DNA from 2 places in the Kitasatospora sp. NPDC048540 genome. Region 1 is predicted to be linked to the other one. Evidence: riboswitches for the same ligand, from Rfam matches in the RefSeq annotation. Region 1 holds a riboswitch; the other holds the start of a gene.
The links. Region 1 has a riboswitch for glycine ahead of gcvP (aminomethyl-transferring glycine dehydrogenase). Riboswitches for the same ligand answer to the same signal wherever they lie in the genome.

Region 1 (3,393 bases):
CGTTGGGCTGGATGGAGACGGCGTCGTAGCCGGTCACCTCGACCAGCTGCTGCTCCAGGCCGTGGATCAGGCTGAGGAAGCCCTGGACCTGCTCGGCGGGGGCGAAGGGGTGCAGCTGGCCGAACTCGGGCCAGGTCACCGGCTCCATCTCGGTGGTCGCGTTGAGCTTCATGGTGCAGGAGCCCAGCGGGATCATGCCGCGGTCCAGCGCGTAGTCGCGGTCCGACAGGCGGCGCAGGTAGCGCAGCATGGCGGTCTCGGACCGGTGGCTGTGGAAGACCGGGTGGGTGAGGTACTCGTCCTCGCGCAGCAGGGCCGCGGGCAGCGTGTCGGCGGCCTCGGCGACCGCGGTGTCCTTCAGGCCGAAGGACGCCCAGACGGCGGCCAGGTGCTCGCGGGTGGTGGTCTCGTCGCAGGAGATCGAGACAGTGTCGGCGTCGGCCTGGTACAGGTTGACACCGGCCTCGGCCGCGGCGGCGACCACCTCGGCGGCGCGGCCGGGGACGCGGGCGGTGACGGTGTCGAAGAACGCGCCGTGGACGAGCTCCACGCCGCCGGCCGTCAGGCCCTCGGCGAGGGCGGCGGCGTAGCGGTGGGTGCGGCGGGCGATGTCGGCCAGGCCGTCGGGGCCGTGGTAGACCGCGTACATGGAGGCCATCACGGCGAGCAGCACCTGGGCGGTGCAGATGTTGCTGGTGGCCTTCTCGCGGCGGATGTGCTGCTCGCGGGTCTGCAGGGCGAGGCGGTAGGCGCGGTTGCCGTCGTTGTCGACCGAGACGCCGACCAGGCGGCCGGGCAGGTTGCGGGCGTACTGGGCGCGCACGGCCAGGTAGCCGGCGTGCGGGCCGCCGAAGCCCATCGGAACGCCGAAGCGCTGCGAGGTGCCGCAGGCGATGTCGGCGCCGAGCTCGCCCGGCGACTTCAGCAGGGTGAGCGCCAGCAGGTCGGCGGCGACCGCGACGACCGCGCCGAGGCCGTGCGCCTGCTCGATCAGCGGCGCGAGGTCGCGGACCGCGCCGGAGGCGCCGGGGTACTGGAGCAGCACGCCGAAGACGCCGCGCTCGGCGATCTCGGCCGGGATGCCGTCGGAGAGGTCGGCGACGACCACCTCGACGCCGGTCGGCACGGCGCGGGTCTCGATCACCGCGACGGTCTGCGGCAGGGTGTCGGCGTCGATCAGGAAGACACCGCCCTTGACCTTGGTGACCCGGCGGGCCAGCGCCATCGCCTCGGCGGCGGCGGTGGCCTCGTCGAGCAGCGAGGAGCCGGAGGTGTCCAGGCCGGTCAGGTCGGAGACCAGGGTCTGGAAGTTGAGCAGCGCCTCCAGGCGGCCCTGGGAGATCTCCGGCTGGTACGGGGTGTAGGCGGTGTACCAGGCCGGGTTCTCCAGCACGTTGCGCAGGATCACCGGCGGGGTGAAGGTGCCGTAGTAGCCGAGGCCGATCATCGAGGTGAGGACCTGGTTGCGGTCGGCCAGCTCGCGCAGTTCGGCGAGCACCTGGGCCTCGCTGCGGCCGGCCGGCAGGCCGAGCGCGGTGAGGCTCTTGATGGTGTCGGGCACGGCGGCGTCGGACAGCTCGTCCAGGGAGGCGTAGCCGACGTGGGCCAGCATCTTCTCCTGGGCGGCCGCGTCGGGGCCGATGTGGCGGGTCTCGAAGGGGCTGGCCAGCTCGAGTTCGGCGAGGGTGGCGTCGCTGCGGCGACCGTGGGTCGGCTGGGCGTTCATGGGGGTCGAGGCCTCCTGGTCGATGACCGGCTGGGGTGCGGGCGCCGACCGGCCTGCACCGCCGCTGGGCGGCGGGGACCTTGAGCGCACGAACCCGACAGGCCTCCCCCTCTGTCATCGGGACCTGAGAGCTTCGCCCGCACGGGCGGCCCGGAGGGCCACCCGTCGGCTTGCACCGTCGGTGAGGGTGGTGCCGTCGGCTCCCGCGCCGGCGGTCCTGCCCTGCTTTCCAGAGTGACCTGTCCCACACGGTACGGGTGCCTGAGAGATTCCGGGGAGGAGTTGCTCCTTCGGCGCCCTGGCCGCCCGCTGCGGCGGGCCCAGGGACTCTCCCGAGCGGGCTCGGCGGTCGCCGCCCAGGGTACCAGCGAGATTCCCGCGGATCACGGGCCAGGGGCGGCCGGTCCGCGCCGCCGTTCCCCGGACGGCGGCGCCCGGGTCGCCTACGTCCGATTGATGGCTTTTCGTGTGAAGTGGCGGGCGGCCAGCTCCTCCGACCGCCCCCTCGACGGCCTAGTCAGGAGCAGGCGGACTGGAGGACAGCGTGCAGACCGATATCGATCCGCGCGACCTGATCGGACACAAGGCGGTCGACCGGAACGGTGACAAGATCGGTACGGTCGACGAGGTGTATCTCGACGACGCGACCGGGGAGCCCGAGTGGGCTGCGGTGCGGACCGGGATCTTCGGCCGGGACGCGTTCGTCCCGCTGACCACCAGCGAGTTCGCCGGCGACGAGTTGCGGGTCCCGTACGACAAGTCGCTGATCAAGGAGTCCCCGGACTTCGGTGTGGGCCAGCACCTCTCGCCCGCCCAGGAGTTGCAGCTCTACCGCTACTACGGGCTGGACGCCGGCGGCGGCACCCCGCCGCCGCCCGCCGCGACCAACGGTTCGGCCGCGGCCGCCGCCGCGGTGGCGGCCGACCGCAGCAAGGACCGGGACTTCGGCAAGGTCTCCTCCTCGCCGCAGACGATGACCGCGCCCGAGCCGAGTGCGACCAACGCGGCGCCGTTCGCCCCGCACGCCGCCGCCCCGGTGGCGGCACCGGCCCCCGCCCCGGCCGCGGCGCCGCAGGCGGCGCCCGCCGAGGACCCCCCGACCATGCAGCTCGGCTCCCCGCTGGCCGCCCACCAGGCGACCACCCAGCACGGCGCGCCGCAGTCCGCCGCCCCGCAGCCGTCCAACCACCACGACGCCCAGGGCGACACCAGGATGCCGGGCGCGGCGCAGCAGCCCTCGGGCCCGGCGTCCAGCGCACCGAGCGGGCCGGTGGAGATCACCTGCCGCGAGGAGCGGCTGGACATCACCACCGAGTGGCACGTGCTGGGGACCGCGCGGCTGCGCAAGTACGTGACCAGCGAGCCGGTGGAGCGCAAGGTGCCGGTGGTCCGGGAGCGGGTCCGGGTCGAGCGGGTGCCGGTGACCGAGGCGGAGCGCGCGTCGCTGACCGAGCAGGAGATCGTCGAGGGCATGGAGGAGGTGACCCTGCGCGAGGAGCGGGCGGTGGTGCGCAAGTACCTGGCCCCGATCGAGCGGGTCCGCCTGGTGGTGGAGCGGTACACCGAGGAGGAGGTGATCCGCGAGGAACTCCGCCGCGAGCAGGTGGAGATCCACGACAGCACGTCCGCCACGAATCCTCCGGTGCCGCCGCCGGTCGGTCCGGTGC
Region 2 (3,393 bases), on a different contig from region 1:
GAAGTTCTCGGAGGCGATCATTTCGAGGGTGGTCTGCTGGCGGTGCAGCTCGGCGTCGACCGCGGCGGCGATCTCCGGGTCGAGCGCGTGCAGGGACTGGTTGAGAACCGTCATGAGTGGGTCTTCCCGTGGGGCTGGGCGGTTACCTGAGGGGAAGGGGCCGTCCGCCGCGCTGCGGCCGGCCCCCTTTCACGCGGTGGGTCAGGCGCCGCTGGTGAACGCGGTGTAGGCCTCGGCGTCCAGCAGCTCGTCGGTCGCCTCGACCTTGAGCTTGAACAGCCAGGCACCCTCGAAGGGCTCGCCGTTGACCAGGGCCGGGTCGTCGATGACGGCCTGGTTGATCTCGACGATCTCGCCGGTGGCCGGCGAGTACAGGTCGCTGACCGACTTGGTGGACTCGAGCTCACCACAGGTCTCGCCGGCGGTGACGGTGTCGCCGACCTCCGGGAGCTGGACGTACACGATGTCGCCGAGCGCGTCGGCCGCGTGCTTGGTGATGCCGACGGTCGAGACGCCGTCAGCGTCGGCCGCGGTCAGCCACTCGTGCTCCTTGGTGTACTGCAGGTGCGTGGGGTTGCTCATGACGTCATTCTCCAGGATCGCAAGAGGGTAGGGCGAAGCCGTCCGCCGACCGGACCGGCCTGTCGGATTGGTGCGGGTCAGCGGGCGCGCTTGTAGAACGGCAGCGCGACGACCTCGACCGGCTCGTGCTTGCCGCGGACGTCGACCGCGACGGCGGTGCCCGGGGCGGCGTGCGCGGCGTCCACGTACGCGATGGCGATCGGCTTGCCCAGGGTGGGGGAGGGGGCGCCGGAGGTGATCCGACCGATCGGGGCGCCCTCGGCGGAGACCACCGCGTACTCGGCGCGCGGCACCCGCTTGCCCTCGGAGACCAGGCCCACCAGCACCTGCGGCGGGGCGGTCTCGGCCGCGGCGGCGGCCCGCTCCAGCGCCTCGCGGCCGACGAAGCGGCCGTCGTTGGTGGTCTTGTCGAAGCGCACCACCCGGCCGAGGCCGGCGTCGAACGGGGTGAGGTCGGTGGACAGCTCGTGCCCGTACAGCGGCATGCCCGCCTCCAGCCGGAGGGTGTCGCGGCAGGACAGGCCGCAGGCCGCCAGGCCCTTGTCGGCGCCGGCCTTGCTGAGCTCCTGCCACAGGTGCTCGGCGTCGGAGGGGGCGCAGAAGATCTCGAAGCCGTCCTCGCCGGTGTAACCGGTGCGGGCCAGCCACACCTCGCGGCCGGCGACGGTGGCGGGCAGCAGCGCGTAGTACTTCAGCCCCGGCAGGTCGGCGTCGGTCAGCGAGGCCAGGATGCCGTTGGCCTCCGGGCCCTGGACGGCGAGCAGCGCGTAGGCGTCGCGGTCGTCGCGGACCTCGGCGTCGAAGCCGGCCGCCCGCTCGGTCAGCGCGTCCAGCACCACCTGGGCGTTGGAGGCGTTGGCGACCACCATGTACTCGGCCTCGCCGGTGCGGTAGACGATCAGGTCGTCGAGGATGCCGCCGTCCTCGCGGCAGATCATGGTGTAGCGGGCGCGCAGCACGCCGAGCGCGGAGATGAAGCCGACCAGCGCGTGGTCCAGCAGTTCGCCCGCCTGCGGGCCGCTGACGGTGATCTCGCCCATGTGGGAGAGGTCGAAGAGGCCGGCCCTGGTGCGGACCGCGAGGTGCTCCTCGCGCTCGGAGCCGTAGCGCAGCGGCATGTCCCAGCCGGCGAAGTCGGTCATGGTGGCACCGAGCGAGCGGTGCAGCGCGTCGAGCGCGGTGTGGCGGAGGGACATGGCGGCGGGACTCCTTGGCTGGACACTCACGGAGCGCGCCCGCACCTGGATGCGGGCATGCGGGGGTGGAGTCTCCCCGTCTGTCGTCACAACCTGAGAGCTTCACCGCACACAAGAATGGCGGCTTGCACCGTGGGTGGGCGCACGGCGCGGCCGTGTCCACTTTCCAGATGTGCCTCGCCCGCGCGGTATGGGTGGCCTGAGAGATTCCGGGGAGGACTTGCTCCTTCGGCGCCGGCCCGTGCCGTGTAGTGGCACTCCGGACTCTCCCGCGCGGGTTCGAGCGGCCAGTATGAAGTTCGATCGGGGTCATCATGGCATGCCCGCGGGGCCCTGCGGGAGGGGGGCCGGGCGATACGCTCTGCGGGACGGTTCTTCGGCCCGCGCACGGCGCGCGGCGCGCGGGCTCGCCCGGTCAGGGCGGAAGGGGCAGAGACGGATGGGGTACCCGGCGGGCGAGGCACGGCCTTGGACGGAGCCGGGCGCGGCTCCCGAGGGCGGGAGCTGGCCGGTCAACGAGCTGGAACAGGTCCTCACCGCGGCCCTGGGCGACCCGGGCGCCACGCCCCGGGTGATCGAGGTGCTGGCCCGCAGCCAGGTGTGGATCCCGCTGCCGGCCGGCGCCGACCAGCAGGGCCAGTCGCTGGACCTGCCCACCATCGAACTGGCCGGCGCGCCGTACGTGCCGGTCTTCTCCTCCCAGGAGGAGTTCCTGCGCCAGGCGCCCGGGATGGCCTTCGCGATCGCGCCGATGTGGGAGTTCGCCCGCGGCCTGCCGCTGGGCATCGGCATCGCGGTCAACCCCGAGGCGCCGGTCGGCATCCCGGTGCCGCCGGAGGGCGTGGGCGAGCTGCGGCGCGGCCCGCAGGGCGATCGGCCGACGGACGGCGGTGTGCCCGAGGGGGCGAGGGTCGCCCTCAAGGAGCCCGAGCCGCACCAGGAGCCGTACGCCTTCCTGGCCGCCGCCGGATCCGAACTCGCGATGCTGCCCGAGGTGTTGACGGCCCGTCGGGCGCTGGCCAAGGTGGAGGGTGAGGCCACCCTGCTCTACCTGGGCATCCAGCTCGACCCCGCGCTGCCCGCCGACCCGGCCCGGGTGGGCGAGGCGCTCGGCCGGGCGCTCGGAACCGCCGCCCCGGCCTGGGGCGTCCACCTGGTGCTGCTGGACCTGGCCGCCGACCCGGTGGTCGACTGGCTCGTCACCCAGGTGCGGCCGTTCTACGTCCGCGCCTGAACGGGCGGGACGGGACCGGGCCCCGCGGGCGGCCCGCCCCGGCGGTGACCGTCCAGTAGGGGGACGGCGGTATGACGGCTGTCGGCCTTGCCCCATAGGGTTGCTGCCGACAGTCCGCGCGGCGGGGCCGCGGAGGCGACGGGACGGGCGAGAGCGAGGTGGGCGCGTGAGCGCGGGAGCGGCAGGCGGCGGCGCGCCGGGCCAGTGGGGCCAGGCGCGCCCCGGTGGTGACCCGGGGGCGATCGAGCGTGCCCTGGCCCAGGTCGCGCCCGAGCGGTACGAGGCCTACGAAGCGCTGCTGCGCGCGCTGGCCGAGGGCCAGGTCTGGATGCTGCTGTGGCACGGACAGCCCGGCAGCCCCGACGCCCAGTACGGGAACAT

Region 2: it holds a riboswitch for glycine, as region 1 does, so the genes downstream of both, gcvT (glycine cleavage system aminomethyltransferase GcvT) here and gcvP (aminomethyl-transferring glycine dehydrogenase) in region 1, are expected to answer to the same signal.

Annotation. Positions count from the first base shown of each region.
Region 1 is NZ_JBEZIR010000151.1:1,823-5,215, forward strand. It holds gene gcvP (aminomethyl-transferring glycine dehydrogenase) at 1-1,726, opposite strand, end outside; glycine riboswitch at 1,966-2,071, opposite strand; partial or broken gene AB0D08_RS35765 (PRC-barrel domain-containing protein) at 2,259-2,579, shown strand; gene AB0D08_RS35770 (YsnF/AvaK domain-containing protein) at 2,640-3,393, shown strand, end outside.
Region 2 is NZ_JBEZIR010000061.1:59-3,451, forward strand. It holds partial or broken gene AB0D08_RS23015 (serine hydroxymethyltransferase) at 1-114, opposite strand, end outside; gene gcvH (glycine cleavage system protein GcvH) at 202-582, opposite strand; gene gcvT (glycine cleavage system aminomethyltransferase GcvT) at 660-1,778, opposite strand; glycine riboswitch at 1,955-2,060, opposite strand; gene AB0D08_RS23030 (enhanced serine sensitivity protein SseB C-terminal domain-containing protein) at 2,218-3,012, shown strand; gene AB0D08_RS23035 (enhanced serine sensitivity protein SseB C-terminal domain-containing protein) at 3,254-3,393, shown strand, end outside.